Regions from separate parts of the Micromonospora sp. NPDC000316 genome, predicted to be linked through region 2. Evidence: riboswitches for the same ligand, from Rfam matches in the RefSeq annotation. Region 2 holds a riboswitch; each other region holds the start of a gene.

Region 1 (4,191 bases), on a different contig from region 2:
CAGCCTGCGTCGACGGGAACCCTCCGAGCGCGGGAGTCCGGGCGGCCAGCGAGGATGGCGGCGAGGATCTCCGCGCCGTCGACGACCCTGGGGCCGGGCCTGTTGAAGTAGGCGGGCCCGTCGACCACCCACACCTGCCCCTGACGGACCGCAGGCAGGGCCGCCCAGCCGGGTTGCGCGGCCGCCACGGACACCTCGTCGAACGTCCGCTCGGGCGTGAACCCACACGGCCCGAACACCACCACATCGGGAGCCAGGTCCGCGACCACCGACCACCGGTACGGGGTGCTGTGCGCTCCGGGCCCGAGCAGCAGAGACCGCCCGCCCGCATAGGTGATCTGCTCCGGCACCCAGTGCCCGCCGGGCATCAACGGGTCGAGCCACTCGACGAACAACACAGTCGGCGCGCCGGTCACCGACCCCGGCAGTGCGGCGAGGCGACGCTCGCTGTCGGCTCGGATCTCCGCTGCCCTGCCTTCGGTGCCGGTAAGCGCGGCCACGGCATCGACCGTGTCCAGGATCCCGCCGATGGTCCTCGCCTCCAGGGACACCACCCTGGTGTCGAGGTCGATCAGGCGAACCGCGTCATTGACCCGCTCGTAGGAGACCGCACACACGTCGCACAGATCCTGAGTGAGGATCAGATCCGGCTTCAGGTCATCCAGCATTGCCACATCGAGCTGGTACAACGACGAACCTCGGTGCGGGTCGCCGGCGATCGACGCCGAGATCTCCCGGCTCGTCAAAGCCTCCGGCAAAGACGTCGCCGTCACCGCCGGGATGTCGGCCAGGATCCCCGGCGGCCAGTCACACTCGTGGGTACGGCCGACCAGGTGCCCGGTCAGGCCGAGCATGGCCACGATGTCCGTGGCCGCAGGCAACAGCGAAACGATGCGCACACTCGCCTGCCTACCAGGCGCGACCGAGCCACGTCCACCCCGCGACAGCGACGCGGCCAGCGTCGTCAATGCCGGCCGTCGCCGCCGGCCGTCGGCCATCCGGCCAGCAGACCCGAGCACGTCTCAACGGTCCTCGGCGCCGTCGAGCAGCGCCCGCCGCAGGGCCAGCCGGTGCTCGCGGCGGATCTCCGCCTCCCGGTACCGCCGCCGGTCACCGTCGGTCTCCGGCAACAGCGGCGGCACCGTACGCGGCTGGCCGTCGTCGTCGACGGCGACCATGACCAGGTGGGCGGTGGCCACATCGGTGGGCGGCACCGCCCGGTCCCACCGGTCGGCGGTCACCTTGACGGCCACCTCCATCGAGCTGCGCCCAGCCCAGGTGATCCGGGCATCGACGTGCACGACGTCACCGACCCGCACCGCCCGCAGAAACGCGGTCTCGTCGATCGCGGCGGTCACCGCCGGGCCGTCGGAATGACGGGCGGCGACCACCCCAGCCACCGAGTCGATGAGATTGAGGATCCGGCCACCGTGCACCGTACCCATCAGGTTCGTGTGATGCTGGTCCATGATCTGCGACAGGGTCAGGTGCGACGCCGACGGCGCCCGGCCGTCGATCGTGGTGGTGTCATACACAGCGGCAGTCCGTCCCTCGGGAAACCACACCACCGAAACCGCGGACACACGCTGACGAGCACGCACCGCCGCACGTCACGCGGCACGTCACCCGCTCAGCCCACCCGCGAGGCCGACGGCAGCGCACACGGTTGTGTACGCGGCGCGGGCAGGTCTTCGGACTCGCGGGCCTGACCGGTCGCGCCGGTCCCCTACTGGCCGTCGCTTCCCAGGCCGTAGCCCAGTGCTGATGACGGCGGTCGTTCCCACTCACCGCTGCGGGGCAGCCCCGGACTTCCACCGGGTTCCCTCTTACGACGCCCAGCCGGTCACGACCAGGCGAACCAGCGCCACCAGGAGCATAGCTGGCCGGTCGCCACCTCGACGAAGGCCTCGTCGAGGTGTCAAGCGCATGATCACCTCGGGCCTCGGGAACGTCGCTGTGAACCTCTTCGAGACCCGCCGATGAGAGTGCCATCAGTCCTGGGCTGATGTGCGCTACGCGACCGGCGTCTACGCTTCCTCGCGTGCCGGTGGGATTCGGGGTAAGCCTTGTCGTCCGTGGTCAGACAGTGGACCCGGAGGGAATGCTGACGTCCCTTGCCAGGGCCTCCACTGCCAACGGTATCGAGATCGACCGCATCGGTGACGTCGTGCGGTTCACCGCTGACGAACTCGGTGATCTGTCGGTCCTCGCGGCGCCGTTGGCCGGCTGGTGGCAGCAGCACGGCCCGAACGTGGCCGGCGACGTGGCCCTACGGTTCGTCGGGCCGGGCGGCGTCACCGAGCTGAACTACAGCATGCCGGAGCTGGCTGTCGAACACGTCCAGCGCCACATCACGTTCGACAGCGGCCGGCCTTACGGCCCAGGTGAAGCACCCGGGCCGATACGCCGGCTCGCCGCGGCGCTCTTGCGCCGGACCCGCAATGGCTTCACCGCGTCGGAACTGGTGATCCGCGACGAAGGCAGCGTCCTGTGCGTTGCTCTGGCCGGCCGTGACCTCGACGACCAGCCCCGCAGCCTGGAGCTCCAGGCATTCGACCCCGCCCACGACGACTACGACCCCGGCGACGACGACGGATACTGCCTGGTCACCGAGCACCACGTACCGGTCGTGCAAGGGCTGGTCGCGCTCCAGCTGACCCGGCGGGTGCTACGCCTACGGCTGACCGACGGCGCGGCCCGGACCTGGGGAACACGCTCCGCGATGTACCAGGTCAGGCTCCACCTCGACAACCACGAGATCGAACAACTTCGCCTGCAGCTACGTCGCCTCTTCTCCCTCGGCAGCGATCGACTTCCCGTACCGAAACTCGAACTCGAGTAGGAGATCATCCGACCGTCGCGGCAGTATCCCAGTCCAGCTCCGCCGAGCACCGGCTACCGCCGCCAGGCCCGCCGTGTGCTTACCTTCCGGGATGCCGCACCTCATGATGTTCGACGAAGCAGATCCACTCCTGAACCGGCTGCGCACGCTCGCCCTGGCGTTCCCCGACGCGGCCGAGAAGATCTCCCACGGACGTCCCACCTTCTTCACCACAAAGGTCTTCGCGTACTACGGAGGATCGGTGAAAGTCGACGGCGTCTACCAGCAGCATGAACATTCGCTGCTCGTGCTCGTTGACCCCGACGAGCGAACGGCGCTGTTGGACGAGGACCGCTGCTTCGTGCCGGCCTACCTCGGCCCCTACGGGTGGATCGGGGTGGACCTGACCGCGGACACCGACTGGGACGAAGTCAACGAGTTGCTCGACGCGAGCTACCGACGTACGGCCGGGGCACGCAGGGTTGCCCGGCTCGACTCCCGGCAATCTCCAGCATGAGACCGGCCAACCGCCCGGTACGGAGCTATGCCCAGGGCGGGGCGTATCGGCCGACGTAGTCGCGAGCACGGGGGCGCGGGTCATGCCAGTACTGGTTCGGCATGCGGTGGTGGTGCTTCTCGCAGAACTCAGCGAGACTTTCTGCGATCTTGAAGCGCTCCAGCGCGTGGCCTTCAAAGTCTGTGTTGACGGCCAGCAGTCGCTGCTCCGGGTTCCAGCCTGAGTGGTCGAAGGCCCAGCCATCCCAGACCGCGTATGTGTGCAGGACCTGTCGCTCGCCCGGGCGGCGTACCGCGGCTATCTCGATGGACCTGTCGGGATAGGACTCTCGGCAGGCCCAGGCGAGGATGTGACACGCTCCGGCGGCGAAGAAGGCCTGGTCCGCCCGGTCCCATGCGACCCGCTGGTCTGATCGCTCGATCGGGGTCCGACGAAACGCTCCCGCCGCCCTGACCGCCACCACCCGACGGTAGTGGACGAGCCGGCACATCCCCTCATACGGGCATGGGCAACTGCCGAAACCGCCGGCAGTTGCCCATGCCCATGGTGTGCCCGTCCCGGAGCTGACCGAAGGTCGAGCGCCACCGGGCCGGTGCTGGTCGTTACGGTTGGAGGGCGTCCGCCGCAGGGGTCCAGGTCGACACGTTGTTGACGTCGGCGACAGTGATCCCCTTGGCGATCTTCTCCAGCTCGGACTGCGGCAGGCCGTTGCCGAGGCCACTGGTGCTGACCTGGACGACGACCTTTCCGTCGGCGCTCCAGACGTTGCAGAAGCCGCCGTCCTCGGGACCGCCGCCGTCGCCGACGCCCCGGTCGGACGCGTTGTGGCACTTCGTCGTGCCGGGCTCCGGCG
Region 2 (4,191 bases):
AGGTTGAGCAGGAACGTCCGCCGGTCATCACGGGTTCGCAGCTCCCGTAGGTCGCCGAGGGAGTCGATCCAGCGGAAGCAGAACTCGGCCTTGCGCCGGATCGAGGGAATGTTCTCGATGGCGGCGAAGGCCTCGAACCGCTCGGTCTCGTCGGGGACGTACGTGTCGAGCAGGTTGAGATAGAACTGGACGTGCACGGCCTCCTCGAACAGTTGCCGGGACAGGTAGAGCCGACCCTCGGGGCTGTTGACGTGCTGATAGAGGTTGAGCACCAGATTGTTGGCGACGATCGTGTCGCCGGTGGCGAAGAACGCGACGAGGCGGCCGACCAGGTGCCGTTCGGCCGGTGACAGCCTGTCCAGGTCGGCGAGGTCGGCGTGCAGGTCGACCTCCTCCACCGTCCATGTGTTGCGGATGGCGTCGCGGAACCTGTCGAAGAAGTGCGGGTAGCGCATCGGGCGCAGGGTGAGATCCATCCCGGGGTCGAGCAGCATGTGCGTGGTCCTCGTGTCGGTGTCGGTCGTGGTGGCGGCGGCGGTCACTGGCAGGCCTCGCACGACTCGGGGTTCTCCAGCGAGCAGGCAAGCGCGTCCGCGTCGGTCGTGGGCGGCGCGAGGACCGCCACGGTGGCCTGCTGGATGCGGGTGGCGGGACGCGATCGCAGGTAGTAGGTGGTCTTCAGCCCGGCCTTCCAGGCGTACAGGTACATCGAGGAGAGCTTGCCGATGGTGGGCGAGGCCAGGAACAGGTTCAGCGACTGGGACTGGTCGATGAACGGGGCGCGGGCGGCGGCCAGGTCGACAAGCGCCCGCTGCGGCAGCTCCCACGCGGTGCGGAACAACTCCCGCACGTCGGCCGGCAGCTCGTCGACGCCCTGCACCGACCCCTCGGCACGGCGGATCGCCGACCGGATCGCGTCGGTCCACAGGCCACGGGCCTTCAGCTCGCGCACCAGAGCGGTGTTGACCTGAAGGAACTCCCCCGACAGCGTCTCGCGCTTGAACAGGTTGGACACCTGCGGCTCGACGCACTCGTAGCAGCCGGCGATCGAGGCGATTGTCGCCGTCGGCGCGACCGCCACGAGCAGCGAGTTGCGCAGCCCGTACGCCCGCACCCGCTCGCGCAGCGCGGCCCAGCGCGCGGTCTGCGTACCCTCGACACCCCACAGGTCTGGTTGCAGGTCGCCCCGCGCGGCCCGGGTCTGCCCGAACGCCGGGTGCGCGCCGAAGCGGCGGGCCAGGTCGGCGGAGGTCTCCAGCGCGGTCAGGTACAGCTCCTCGCTGATCCGGGTGGACAGCTCCCGCGCAGCCGGCGAGTCGAACGGCAGCCGCAGCGCGAAGAACACGTCCTGGAGGCCCATCAGCCCGAGCCCGACGGGCCGCCAGCGGGGGTTGCTCGCCGCCGCCTGCGCTGTCGGGTAGTAGTTGATGTCGATGACCCGGTCGAGGAACGTCACAGCCGTGCGGACCGTCTCGCGCAGCCGATGCCAGTCGATGCCGCTGCCGGTGAGGTGCGCGGCGACGTTCACCGAGCCGAGGTTGCACACCGCCGTCTCGGCGTCGCTGGACACCTCGATGATCTCGGTGCAGAGGTTGGACAGGTGCACGACGTTGCCCGGCTCGGCCGTCTGGTTGCACAGCCGGTTGGCGGCGTCCTTGAACGTCATCCACCCGTTGCCGGTCTGGGCCAGGGTGCGCATCATCTTCCCGTACAGCTCTCGGGCCGGGACCTGCCGCACGTAGCGGCCCTGCGCCTCGGCCTCCCGGTACGCGGCGTCGAACCGCTCCCCCCACAGGTCGGGCAGCTCCGGCACCTCGTGGGGGTCGAACAGCGACCACATCGCGTCGGCCTCGACCCGGCGCATGAACTCGTCCGGGATCCAGTTGGCCAGGTTCAGGTTGTGGGTACGCCGGGCGTCCTCGCCGGTGTTGTCCCGCAGTTGCAGGAACTCCTCGACGTCCGGGTGCCACGGCTCCAGGTAGACGCAGGCCGCGCCCTTGCGCCGGCCGCCCTGGTTGACGGCGGCGACGCTCGCGTCAAGCGTGCGCAGCCACGGCACGATCCCGTTGGACTGCCCGTTGGTGCCACGGATCAGCGCGCCCCGGGACCGGACCCGGGAGTATGCGATGCCGATGCCCCCGGCGAACTTGGACAGGTTGGCGACCTGCGCGTACCGCTGGTAGATCGAGTCCAGCTCGTCGCGCGGCGAGTCGACCAGATAGCAGGAGGACATCTGCGTGTGCCGGGTGCCGGAGTTGAACAGCGTCGGCGAGCTGGGCAGGTAGGCCAGGCTGGACATCAGCCGGTAGAAGCCGACCGCCTCGTCCGGCGTACGGGACAGGCCGCAGGCCACCCGCAGCAGCCAGTACTGCGGGGTCTCCAGCACCAGCCGGCTCGTCGGGTGGCGCAGCAGGTATCTGTCGTAGACGGTACGCAGGCCGAAGTACTCGAAGCGGCGGTCGCCGTCCGGGTCGATCGCGTCGTCGAGCATCTCGGCGTGCGTCGCGACGAACGCGGCGGTGTCGTCGCCGATCAGGCCCTCGGCGTGACCGATCCGGATCGAGGCGCTGAACGAGGTGACGCCCTGCCGACGCACCTCCTTGTCGACGTAACCGGACAGCAGCCGGGCGGCCAGGCGCGAGTATTGCGGTTCCTCACCGATCATCTCGGCCGCGGTGTGGATGGAGAGCCGATCCAACTCGGCAGTCGTCGCTCCGTCGTACAGGCCGCTTATCGTGCGGGTGGCCACGCGCAGCGGGTCGACGTCGGCGAGGTCGTCGGCCCACCGCTCGACCGCCCGGACGATCCTGTTGACGTCCACCGGCTCGGTGGCGCCGTCGCGCTTGCGGACCTGCATCGGCGTCCGCCGCAGGGCCGTCGCGCCGCTGGCCGGGACTACCTCGGTGACTGTCACCACTCACTCCTCGCGAGTTCGAGACCAGATGGCCCTCGGACGCGCGGAGACAGACACCGGCGGACGCCACGCCCGAAAGGCGTGGGTCAGGTGGCGTCAGCCGTCCCACGCGGCCTCGGACCGCCGTCCACCCGGGTGCGGGTGTACGGCGCGCTGGCAGGTCTTCGGACTCGCGGGCACGACCGGGCTCGCCGGTCTCCTACCGGCCGTCGCTTCCCAGACCGTGTGGCCCAGTGCTGATGACGGCTGTCGTTCCCACTCACCGCTGCGGGACAGTCCCGGATTTCCACCGGGTTCCCTCTTGCCTCGACCACCGGAGCGGCCGAACCAGCTGCGCTCGACACCATATATAGGGGCGGCAGCGTTTGTCACACCCCACATGTCGGCGTCGGCGTGTCGCCGGCGCCGACGCCCACCACCATCGATCGACGGGTCAGCCCGCGAGGGCGATCGGCTCCGAGGCCCGCGTCCGGCGCTCGGCCGCGAAGCTGACCGCCGCCAGGCCCAGGCCGAGGATCGCGAGGATCACTCCCACCCAGGCCGGCGCGAGATAGCCGAAGCCCGCGGCGATGACGACACTGCCCAGCCCGGCACCGAGGCTGTTGGCGACGTTCATGGCGGACTGGCTCATCGCCGCTCCCATCAACTGCGCGCCCGGCGCCACGGTGATCAGGCGCGCCTGGAGGACCGGCCCCAGGTAGAGGCTTGTCGCGCCCACCAGGAACGCGCCCACGAACAGGCCGACACCGTTCGACGCGACGAGGCCGAAGACGGCGATGCTGACGATCATGGCGACGAAACCGACGACCATGCTCCGGCGCAGGTCCCGGTCGGCGAGCCAACCGCCCAGGGCGTTGCCGACTGTCATGCCCAGACCCACCGCGACGAGCACCCACGGCACTGTCGCGGCCGAGAGGCCTGCGACGTCTGTGGTGACCGGCGCGAGGTAGGTGTTGACAGCGAACAGCCCGGCGAGGCCCACCGCCCCGGTGGCCGCCACGAGCCACACCTGCGAGGTCCGCAGGGACCGCAACTCGGCGGCCGGCGAGGCGTCGACCGCTGCCACGACCTCCGGGACGACGGCCAGGACCGCCAGCAGCGTGAGCACGAACACGCCGGCGATCACCAGGTACGCGGCACGCCAGCCGACCGCCTGCCCGAGCCGCGTCACCGCCGGCACGCCCACCAGGTTGCTCACGGTCAGACCACCGAGCACTGCGGCGAACCCCCGGGCCTCGTTGCCGGGGCCGAGCATGGCCGCCGCGAGCAGACCCGCC
Region 3 (4,191 bases), on a different contig from region 2:
TTGTCGTGGTGGATGCGGTTGCCGAGCGCGGTGTACAGGTCCCGCAGCACCGGGGTGCCGTACTTCTGCTCGGCGGCGGTCAGCACCCGGACCGGGCCGAGGGTGTTCGACAGCCACCGCTCGTACCACGGCTCCAGGCCGTCGCGGCCCTGGTTGAGCAGCCACAGACTCATCACGTGGAAGCGCACCTCCACGGTCCGGACCCGCTCGACCTCGAGCAGCCAGCGGGAGGTGTTCCAGGCCCACGGACACTTCGGATCGAACCACATGTCAACGACAGTCATCGAAGACTCCCCTTCCCGTAGTCATTCAAGACCCGGGAATTGGCGTGCAGAAGTGCCGATTCTGGCCGTGTTGATTGGGCCAATGTAGGGTGCACGCCGTGGACATCCACGTCAGCCTGGTCGGCCCCGGGGACCGCGCGTCGAGGATCTACCGGCAGTTGCTGGACGCGATCCTGGACGGCCGGCTGCGTCCCGGCGAACGGCTGCCGCCCACCCGTGAGCTGGCACTGCGGCTCGACGTCGCCCGGAACACGGTCGCCGTCGCCTACGAGCGACTGACCGCCGAGGGCCTGGTGGTCGCCCGGGTCGGTGCGGGGACCTTCGTGACCGACGAGCCGGTCGCCCGCGCCCGGCCCCGCCCGGCCCCGGCCGGCGGGGTACGCCCCCGAGCGCTCTGGGCGTCCGCCGGGCCGACTCCTGTCGCCGCGCAGCAGCCCGCGTACGACTTCCGCTTGGGCACGCCCGACGCCGAGCTGTTCCCGCTCGGCACGTGGCGGCGGCTGGTGGCCGGCGAACTCCGCGCATCGACCGTGCGGCGCGGCTACCGCGCACCGGACGGCCATCCCGACCTGCGCGCCGCGATCGCCCGGTACGCCGGTCTCGCCCGGTCGGTGCGTGGCCGCGCCGACGACGTGATCGTCACCCACGGTGCCCAGCAGGCCCTGGACCTCGTCGGCCGGGTCATGATCGAGCCGGGCGACCGGGTAGCGGTCGAGGAGCCCGGGTATCCACCAGCCCGGCGACTGTTCCACAGCCTCGGGGCCCGGGTGGTGCCCGTTCCGGTGGACGACGAGGGGTTGGACGTCGCTGCGCTGCCCGGCGACACGCGACTGGTCTACGTCACCCCGTCGCACCAGTTGCCGCTGGGTACGCCGATGTCACTGGCCCGCCGCGCGGCACTGCTCGACTGGGTCGCTGACCGGGACGCCGTCATCGTCGAGGACGACTACGACACCGAGTTCCGCTTCTCGGCGCGGACGCTGGACCCGCTGCAGACCCTCGACCGGACCGGCAAGGTCGTCTACGTCGGCACCTTCTCGAAGACCCTGCTCCCCATGCTGCGCCTCGGTTTCCTCGTCGCTCCGGCGTCGTTGCGACCGGCGCTGCTCGCCGCGAAACAGCTCACCGACTGGCACGGCGACCACACCAGCCAGGCCGCACTGGCCCGCTTCATCGACTCCGGCGAGCTGCCGCGGCACATCCGAAAGGCCACCCGGGTCTACGCCGAGCGGCGGGCCCTGATTGACGCCGCGCTGCGGAACGACTTCGCCGAGTGGCTCGTCCCGGTGCCGTCCACGGCCGGCCTGCACCTGTGCGCACGACTACGGCCGGACGTATCCGTCGACCCGGCCACGGTCGTCGAACGGGCCGCCGACCACGGCGTCGCCGTCGAGGAACTCGCCCCCTACCATGCCGGTGACCGCCAGACGTCTGGACTGATCCTCGGCTACGGCGCCATTCAGACGGAACGGGTGCCCGAGGGACTCCGGCTGCTCGCCCGCTGCTTCTCGGGCGGGACGGGGAGTCGGGCGGATCCCAAATCCGTGGCGCGATTCGTCTCCCGTTCGTCCGGGCCGCTATGGTCTCGGTGGCACAAACGTTGCGAGGTGCCCCACGCGAGTGGGGAGAATCGGGAAGCCGGTGTGAGTCCGGCACGGGCCCGCCGCGGTGACCGGGGAGCTGCCACCTACGCGTACCAGACGCAGCCACTGGCCCTGAGGGGCTGGGAAGGCGGGTGACCAGCGCAGATCCGGGAGTCCGAAGACCGGCCTCGCGTCATCGGCCCCGTCAGGGGCACGAGCGCAGCGGGAGCCTGCCTTGAACACCGGACTCTACGAGACCATTCACCGCCGCCGGGACGTACGTGCCCAGTTCACCGGGGCGCCGATCCCCGACGAGACGTTGCACCGGATCCTCGCGGCGGCGCACGCCGCGCCGAGCGTCGGTCTTTCCCAACCTTGGGACTTCATCCTGGTCCGCGATCCTGAGCTGCGGCAGGAATTCCACCGACACGTGGAACGGGAACGGGAACGGGACACCTTCGCGGCCACGCTCGACGGCGTGGCGGCGGAACGCTTCGCCCGGATCAAGATCGATGGCGTACGCGAGTCGACGTTGTCGGTAGTGGTTACGTACGACCCGGAGCGGGGTGGTCCGGCCGTGCTCGGTCGTCACGCGATCGCCGACGCCGGCCTCTACTCGGTCTGCCTGGCGATCCAGAACCTGTGGCTGGCCGCGACCGCCGAGCAACTCGGAGTCGGTTGGGTTTCGTTCTATCGGGAGCCGTTCCTGCGCGACCTGCTCGGCATTCCGGCCACCGTCCGCCCGGTGGCGTGGCTCTGCCTCGGCCCGGTCACCCACCTGGAGCAGACGCCCGACCTGGAGCGGCACGGCTGGCAGCAGCGACGACCGGTGTCGTCGATGATCCACCACGATCGTTGGACGACTGGCTGATCGGCTGACCGGGTGGCTGGCGCTCCCCCGCCAGCCACCCGGCGATCTGCCTCGACAACCCCGACGAGGCGCCCTCACCGCCGCCACCCTGCGGCTGTGGTGATCAGCGAGTGGTGCTGACAACGGGCTCCACCAAGAGCTCAGCCGCTTCGGCGGTTGCCCCATTGGCGCGGGCTCTGCACCGAGCCCCGGCCTGCGATGTGCTGGCCCTTTCCATGTGGTTGAGGCGACGTGGCCTTGCCCTTCGCGCGCCGGGCAGCCCGATTTTCGTGAACGGCAGGCTGGTCGGCCTCGGCGGTGGCCGAGGATTCGGCATCCGCCGCGTTGTCGTCCTGGACGGGCTCAGGCTCCGGCATCGGTATCTCCCTGGATTGGTGGGGCGCCCTGCGGGCCATCGGCAGCCGACGGACGCGGGCTGCTCGGCGCCGGTGTGGGCACCCATGACGGTATCGCAACGCCGAGCCCGTCCGATCGACGGTCTCTCAGCCTCGATCGGTCGTTCGCGTAGTGCGCGCCGCGGCGATGAGGCTGCTGGAAGCGGCTCGACCCGCGTACGCACCGCGTCGTCCTGGACGATGACGCCGAGCGGGCGAGATCGGTCGATCTCGCCCGCTCCTACTTCGTGGCGCAATTCAGCGCGCCTCGGCGTACCTGTGCTGGCTACCGCACCGTCAGGTTCTGGTAGTTGGCGGCGTGACTCTGGTAGGTCGGGTTGCCGGAGTAGGCAACGTGCACCCGGTACTGCCCGCGCTGCAGATTGGCAGTCTGCAGCGTCACGACGGCCTTGCCGTCCACCAGTGGCACGACCTGCACGGTGCCGGCGAAGGTGACAGTGGCCTCGCCGGTCGGGGTCGGAGCCTCCTTCTTTCCGCCCTTTGGCTCGACAGTCACGTCCAGCGTGAATGTCTTCCCGCGGACGACCGACGCCGGCGCCGTCTTCGCATGGACCTTGACGGCATTCGGGCCGGACGGCACCACGAACGAGGCCGTTCCTTGCGACGCCTTCAGGTAGTCGAAGCCGAGGTACTCGACCGTGACCGTCCGGGCACCCGCAGGCAGGCCCGCCGGCAGCGTGACAGTGGCCGCACCGTCGCTCAGGTGGGCGAGCGTCGACCACGAGCCGAGGCTGAACCGCACCTGGCCGCCGGTTTCGAACCCGTCAGCCGCCTTGACAGTTGCGGTGACAGTGGTCGACTCGGATCCGCTCGCGTACGGCTCCACAGCCACCTCGGTGGTGGTCGTGACGTCGCTGTTCGCGATCCCACGGATGTCGTTCCACTCGCGCAGGGTCAGCGGGATCACCGTGCCGTGACGCGGACGTACGACGCCCGCGTTGGTCATCGTGATCGCCTTGGGGTTCCAGGTCGGTGCCTCGATGTTCTCGTGGCACGCAGCCTGGTATCCACCACCGTTCGTGTACCGGTCACCCCAGAGGTAGAACTGGCCCGGGCAG
Region 4 (4,191 bases), on a different contig from region 2:
AGCGACTCCCGGATCACCAACATCGTCAACAGCCGGGAGATCTGGATCGTGCCGACGGTCAACCCGGACGGCAGCGAGTACGACATCGCCACCGGGTCGTACCGGTCCTGGCGCAAGAACCGCCAGCCCAACAGCGGCTCGTCGAACGTCGGCACCGACCTGAACCGCAACTGGTCCTACAACTGGGGTTGCTGCGGCGGCTCGTCGGGCTCGACCTCGTCGGAGACCTACCGCGGCCCGTCGGCGTTCTCCGCGCCGGAGACCCAGGCCCTGCGCAACTTCGTCAACAGTCGCGTGGTCGGTGGGACACAGCAGATCAAGGCGAACATCGACTTCCACACGTACTCGCAGTTGGTGCTCTGGCCGTACGGCTACACCACGGCGAACACGGCGGCCGGGATGAACGCCGACCAGTACAACACCTTCGCCACCCTCGGACAGCAGATGGCGGCGACGAACAACTACACACCGCAGCAGTCCAGCGACCTCTACATCACCGACGGCGACAGCATCGACTGGATGTGGGCCACCCACAACATCTGGGCGTACACATTCGAGATGTACCCGGGCTCGGCGAGCGGCGGCGGCTTCTACCCGCCCGACGAGGTGATTCCCGCGCAGACCAGCCGCAACCGCGAGGCGGTGCTGATGCTCAGCGAGTACGCCGACTGCCCGTACCGGGTCATCGGCAAGCAGGCGCAGTACTGCGGCGGCGGTGGTGGCGGCACCACGGTCTGGTCGGACACCTTCGAGACCGCCACCGGGTGGACCACCAACCCGTCCGGCACGGACGCCGCCACAAGCGGGGCGTGGGAGCGGGGCGCAGCCCAGGCGACCACCTCCTCCGGCGCCAAGCAGCTCACCCCGTACGCCGGCTCGAACGACCTGGTCACCGGCCGGCTCGCTGGCTCGGCGGCCGGTGACTACGACGTCGACGGTGGGGTGACAAGTGCCAGGTCCCCGGCGGTGACCCTGCCGTCGTCGGGCACACTCACCCTGTCCCTGGCCTGGTATCTGGCACACGGCTCGAACGCGTCGTCGGCCGACTACCTGCGGGTGAGCGTGGTGCACAACGGCGGCACCACAGCGCTGCTCACCCAGGCCGGCGCGGCGACCAACCGCAACGGGAGTTGGGCGGTGGCGAACCTCAACCTCACCCCGTACGCCGGCCAGTCCGTGCGGATCCTCGTGGAGGCGGCGGACGCCTCCGGTGCGAGCCTCGTGGAGGCGGCTGTGGACAACGTCACAATCACCGCCTCCTGATCGGGTGGGGCCCCGTTCCGCCCCGGCGGGGCCCCACCACCCGCTCCGAACCTCCAGCCCCATCGGTGCGCTACCGTCTTAGCGACCACTCCGCAGCGAAGCCGGTGTGAAACCGGCGCTGTCCCGCAACTGTGATGCCCCACCCGACGGTGGGGACAAGCCAGGTCGCCTGCGGATCGGTCGCGACACGCGCTCTCGAGGAAGGGCGCCTCGTGGGCGGGCGTACGGAAGCCCTGTCGGCGAAGCACCACACTCCTCGACCGACAGGAGGTTCCATGTCCAGACGTACCCCCCGGCTCTTCGCCGCGACGCTCGCGGTCGTCGCGCTCGCGCTCGGCGCCTGCGCCGAGAAGACCGCCGACCAGCCGACGCCCGGCGCAGGTTCGGCGAGCGTCAGCTACCCGGTCACTGTCGGCTCGCTCACCCTCGACAAGCGGCCCGAGAAGATCGTGTCGCTGGCGCCCACCGCCACCGAGATGCTCTTCGCCATCGGTGCCGGCCCGCAGGTGACCGCGGCCGACGACCAGTCCAACTATCCGGCCGACGCGCCCAAGACCGACCTGTCCGGCTTCCAGCCCAACGCCGAGGCGATCGCCAGCAAGAACCCCGACCTGGTGGTGCTCTCCGACGACCGCAACAAGATCGTCGACCAACTCGGCAAGCTGAAGATCCCGGTGTACCTGACCCCGGCGGCGACCACGCTCGACGACTCCTACCGGCAGATCGCCGACCTGGGCACGCTTACCGGGCACGCCGACCAGGCCACCGACGTCGTCACCCGGATGAAGGACGACATCACCAAGCTGGTCAAGGACGTGCCGCAGCGCGCCGAGAAGCTCACCTACTTCCACGAGCTGGGTCCGGAGCTCTACAGCGCGACAAGCAAGACCTTCATCGGCTCGATCTACGACCTGGCCGGCCTGAGCAACATCGCCGACCCGGCCGACGCGGACGGCAAGAGCGCCGGCTACCCGCAGCTGTCCCAGGAGTTCATCGTCAAGGCCGACCCCGACTTCGTCTTCCTGGCCGACGCCAAGTGCTGCCAGCAGAACGCCGACTCGGTAAAGGCCCGCAGCGGCTGGGCCGGGGTCACCGCGGTGAAGAACAACCAGGTCGTGCCGCTTGACGACGACATCGCCTCCCGCTGGGGCCCACGGATCGTGGACCTGCTCCGGGTCGTCATCGACGCGGTCGTCAAGGTGCCCGCGTGATCGACGTCCGTCGGTGACCGGACTGCTTCCGGTGGCCACTCCGGCACCAACCAGGCGGTCGGCCGGGACGCAGCTCGCGTCCCGGCCCGCCGGCCTGCGCAAGCGCTGGTTGGCCGCCGGGGTGTTCGCGGTGCTCGTCGCGCTCGTCGCCGGGGTGTCGCTCGGCCCGGTAAGCCTGCCGCCGGGCAGCGTCGCCGCCGAACTGCTCAACCTGATCCCCGGGGTGCACCTGGAGAGCGGGTTGACCGAGCGGGAAATCGCCATCGTCACCGAGTTGCGGCTGCCCCGGGTCGTGCTGGGCCTGCTCGTCGGTGGTCTGCTCGCCCTGGCCGGCGGCTGCTACCAGGGCGTGTTCCGCAACCCGCTCGCCGACCCGTACCTGCTCGGGGTGGCAGCCGGCGCGGGCCTCGCGGTCACCGCGGTGATCGCCCTCGGCGGCGCCGGCCGCGAGGGCGCGATCTCCGGGCTGCCGCTGACCATCCCGTTGGCGGCGTTCGTCGGGTCGCTTGTCGCCGTGACGATGACCTACCTGCTCGGCGCGGCCGGCGGGCGGAGCCGATCCCCGGCGATGCTGATCCTGGCCGGGGTCGCGGTCTCCGCGTTCCTCTCCGCCGGGCAGACGTACCTGCTGCAACGGCACTCCGACACCATCCAGTCGGTCTACTCCTGGCTGCTGGGCCGGCTGGCCACCGCCGGCTGGCACGACGTGCTGCTGGTGCTGCCGTACGCGGTGGTGACCACAGTGGTGGTGCTGCTGCACCGCCGCGAACTGGACGTCCTCGCGCTCGGCGACGACGAGGCGCGCAGCCTCGGCCTGCACCCGCAGCGGTCCCGCTACCTGCTGATCGCCGCCGCGTCGCTGGGCACCGCCGCGGCGGTCTCCGCGACCGGCCTGATCGGCTTCGTCGGCATCATCGTGCCGCACACCGTCCGGCTGCTCGCCGGGTCGAGCTACCGGGTGATCCTGCCGCTGTCGATGCTGTTCGGGGCCGCGTTCCTGGCCCTTACCGACGTGGTGGCCCGCACCGCCGCCGCCCCGGCCGAGGTGCCCATCGGCGTGGTCACCGCCCTACTCGGCGGCCCGTTCTTCGTCCTCGTCCTGCGCACCGCCCGGCGGGTGCTCACGTGAGCCGCGAGCCCGCTGCCGAGCCCGTCGCCGGGCGCGCTGCCGGTGCCGGGCCGGTCGGTGGTGCCGAGCCCGGCCCGGGCGTGCCGGCGGTCGAGGTCCGGGGGCTGCACGTCAGCCTGGACGGCACGCCGATCCTCACCGGCATCGACCTCACTGTCGCCGCCGGCGAGTGGGTAACCGTGATCGGCCCGAACGGCGCCGGCAAATCGACACTGTTGCGCGCCGTCGGCGGGCTGCTGCCCGCGCCCGGTGCGATCACCCTCTTCGGTACGGCGAGCACCGCGCTACGCCGCCGGGAGCGCGCCCGGGTGGTGGCCACCGTGGCGCAGTCACCGGTGGTGCCGCCCGGCATGTCGGTACTGGACTACGTGCTGCTCGGTCGCACCCCGTACATCGCGCCGCTGGGCCGGGAGTCGGCCGCCGACGTCGACGCCGTGCACGAGGTGCTGGATCGGTTGGACCTCGTCGGCTTCCACCGCCGCGAGCTGGCGACCCTCTCCGGGGGTGAACGGCAGCGGGTCTTCCTGGCCCGAGCGCTGGCCCAAGGCGCGACGCTGCTGCTGCTCGACGAGCCGACAAGCGCCCTGG

What was found. A riboswitch is a leader RNA that binds a small molecule or an ion and turns the genes downstream of it on or off. The one in region 2 is predicted to bind cobalamin.
Region 1: linked by a shared signal. The riboswitch ahead of ACFY2Q_RS17410 (acyl-CoA thioesterase) and the one ahead of ACFY2Q_RS21135 (ribonucleoside-diphosphate reductase subunit alpha) in region 2 are both predicted to bind cobalamin.
Region 3: linked by a shared signal. The riboswitch ahead of bluB (5,6-dimethylbenzimidazole synthase) and the one ahead of ACFY2Q_RS21135 (ribonucleoside-diphosphate reductase subunit alpha) in region 2 are both predicted to bind cobalamin.
Region 4: linked by a shared signal. The riboswitch ahead of ACFY2Q_RS01630 (ABC transporter substrate-binding protein) and the one ahead of ACFY2Q_RS21135 (ribonucleoside-diphosphate reductase subunit alpha) in region 2 are both predicted to bind cobalamin.

The regions. Positions count from the first base shown of each region.
Region 1 is NZ_JBIAZG010000007.1:234,265-238,455, forward strand. It holds gene ACFY2Q_RS17405 (ABC transporter substrate-binding protein) at 1-881, opposite strand, end outside; gene ACFY2Q_RS17410 (acyl-CoA thioesterase) at 1,023-1,469, opposite strand; cobalamin riboswitch at 1,665-1,878, opposite strand; gene ACFY2Q_RS17415 (hypothetical protein) at 2,042-2,842, shown strand; gene ACFY2Q_RS17420 (MmcQ/YjbR family DNA-binding protein) at 2,934-3,338, shown strand; gene ACFY2Q_RS17425 (hypothetical protein) at 3,364-3,798, opposite strand; gene ACFY2Q_RS17430 (hypothetical protein) at 3,941-4,191, opposite strand, start outside.
Region 2 is NZ_JBIAZG010000011.1:91,097-95,287, forward strand. It holds gene ACFY2Q_RS21130 (ribonucleotide-diphosphate reductase subunit beta) at 1-494, opposite strand, end outside; gene ACFY2Q_RS21135 (ribonucleoside-diphosphate reductase subunit alpha) at 539-2,857, opposite strand; cobalamin riboswitch at 3,052-3,261, opposite strand; gene ACFY2Q_RS21140 (MFS transporter) at 3,348-4,191, opposite strand, start outside.
Region 3 is NZ_JBIAZG010000022.1:19,717-23,907, forward strand. It holds partial or broken gene ACFY2Q_RS27530 (disulfide bond formation protein DsbA) at 1-284, opposite strand, end outside; partial or broken gene ACFY2Q_RS27535 (PLP-dependent aminotransferase family protein) at 383-1,567, shown strand; cobalamin riboswitch at 1,873-2,073, shown strand; gene bluB (5,6-dimethylbenzimidazole synthase) at 2,103-2,738, shown strand; gene ACFY2Q_RS27545 (hypothetical protein) at 2,879-3,094, opposite strand; gene ACFY2Q_RS27550 (immunoglobulin-like domain-containing protein) at 3,399-4,191, opposite strand, start outside.
Region 4 is NZ_JBIAZG010000001.1:352,190-356,380, reverse strand. It holds gene ACFY2Q_RS01635 (M14 family zinc carboxypeptidase) at 1-1,263, shown strand, start outside; cobalamin riboswitch at 1,310-1,455, shown strand; gene ACFY2Q_RS01630 (ABC transporter substrate-binding protein) at 1,539-2,474, shown strand; gene ACFY2Q_RS01625 (FecCD family ABC transporter permease) at 2,497-3,603, shown strand; gene ACFY2Q_RS01620 (ABC transporter ATP-binding protein) at 3,684-4,191, shown strand, end outside.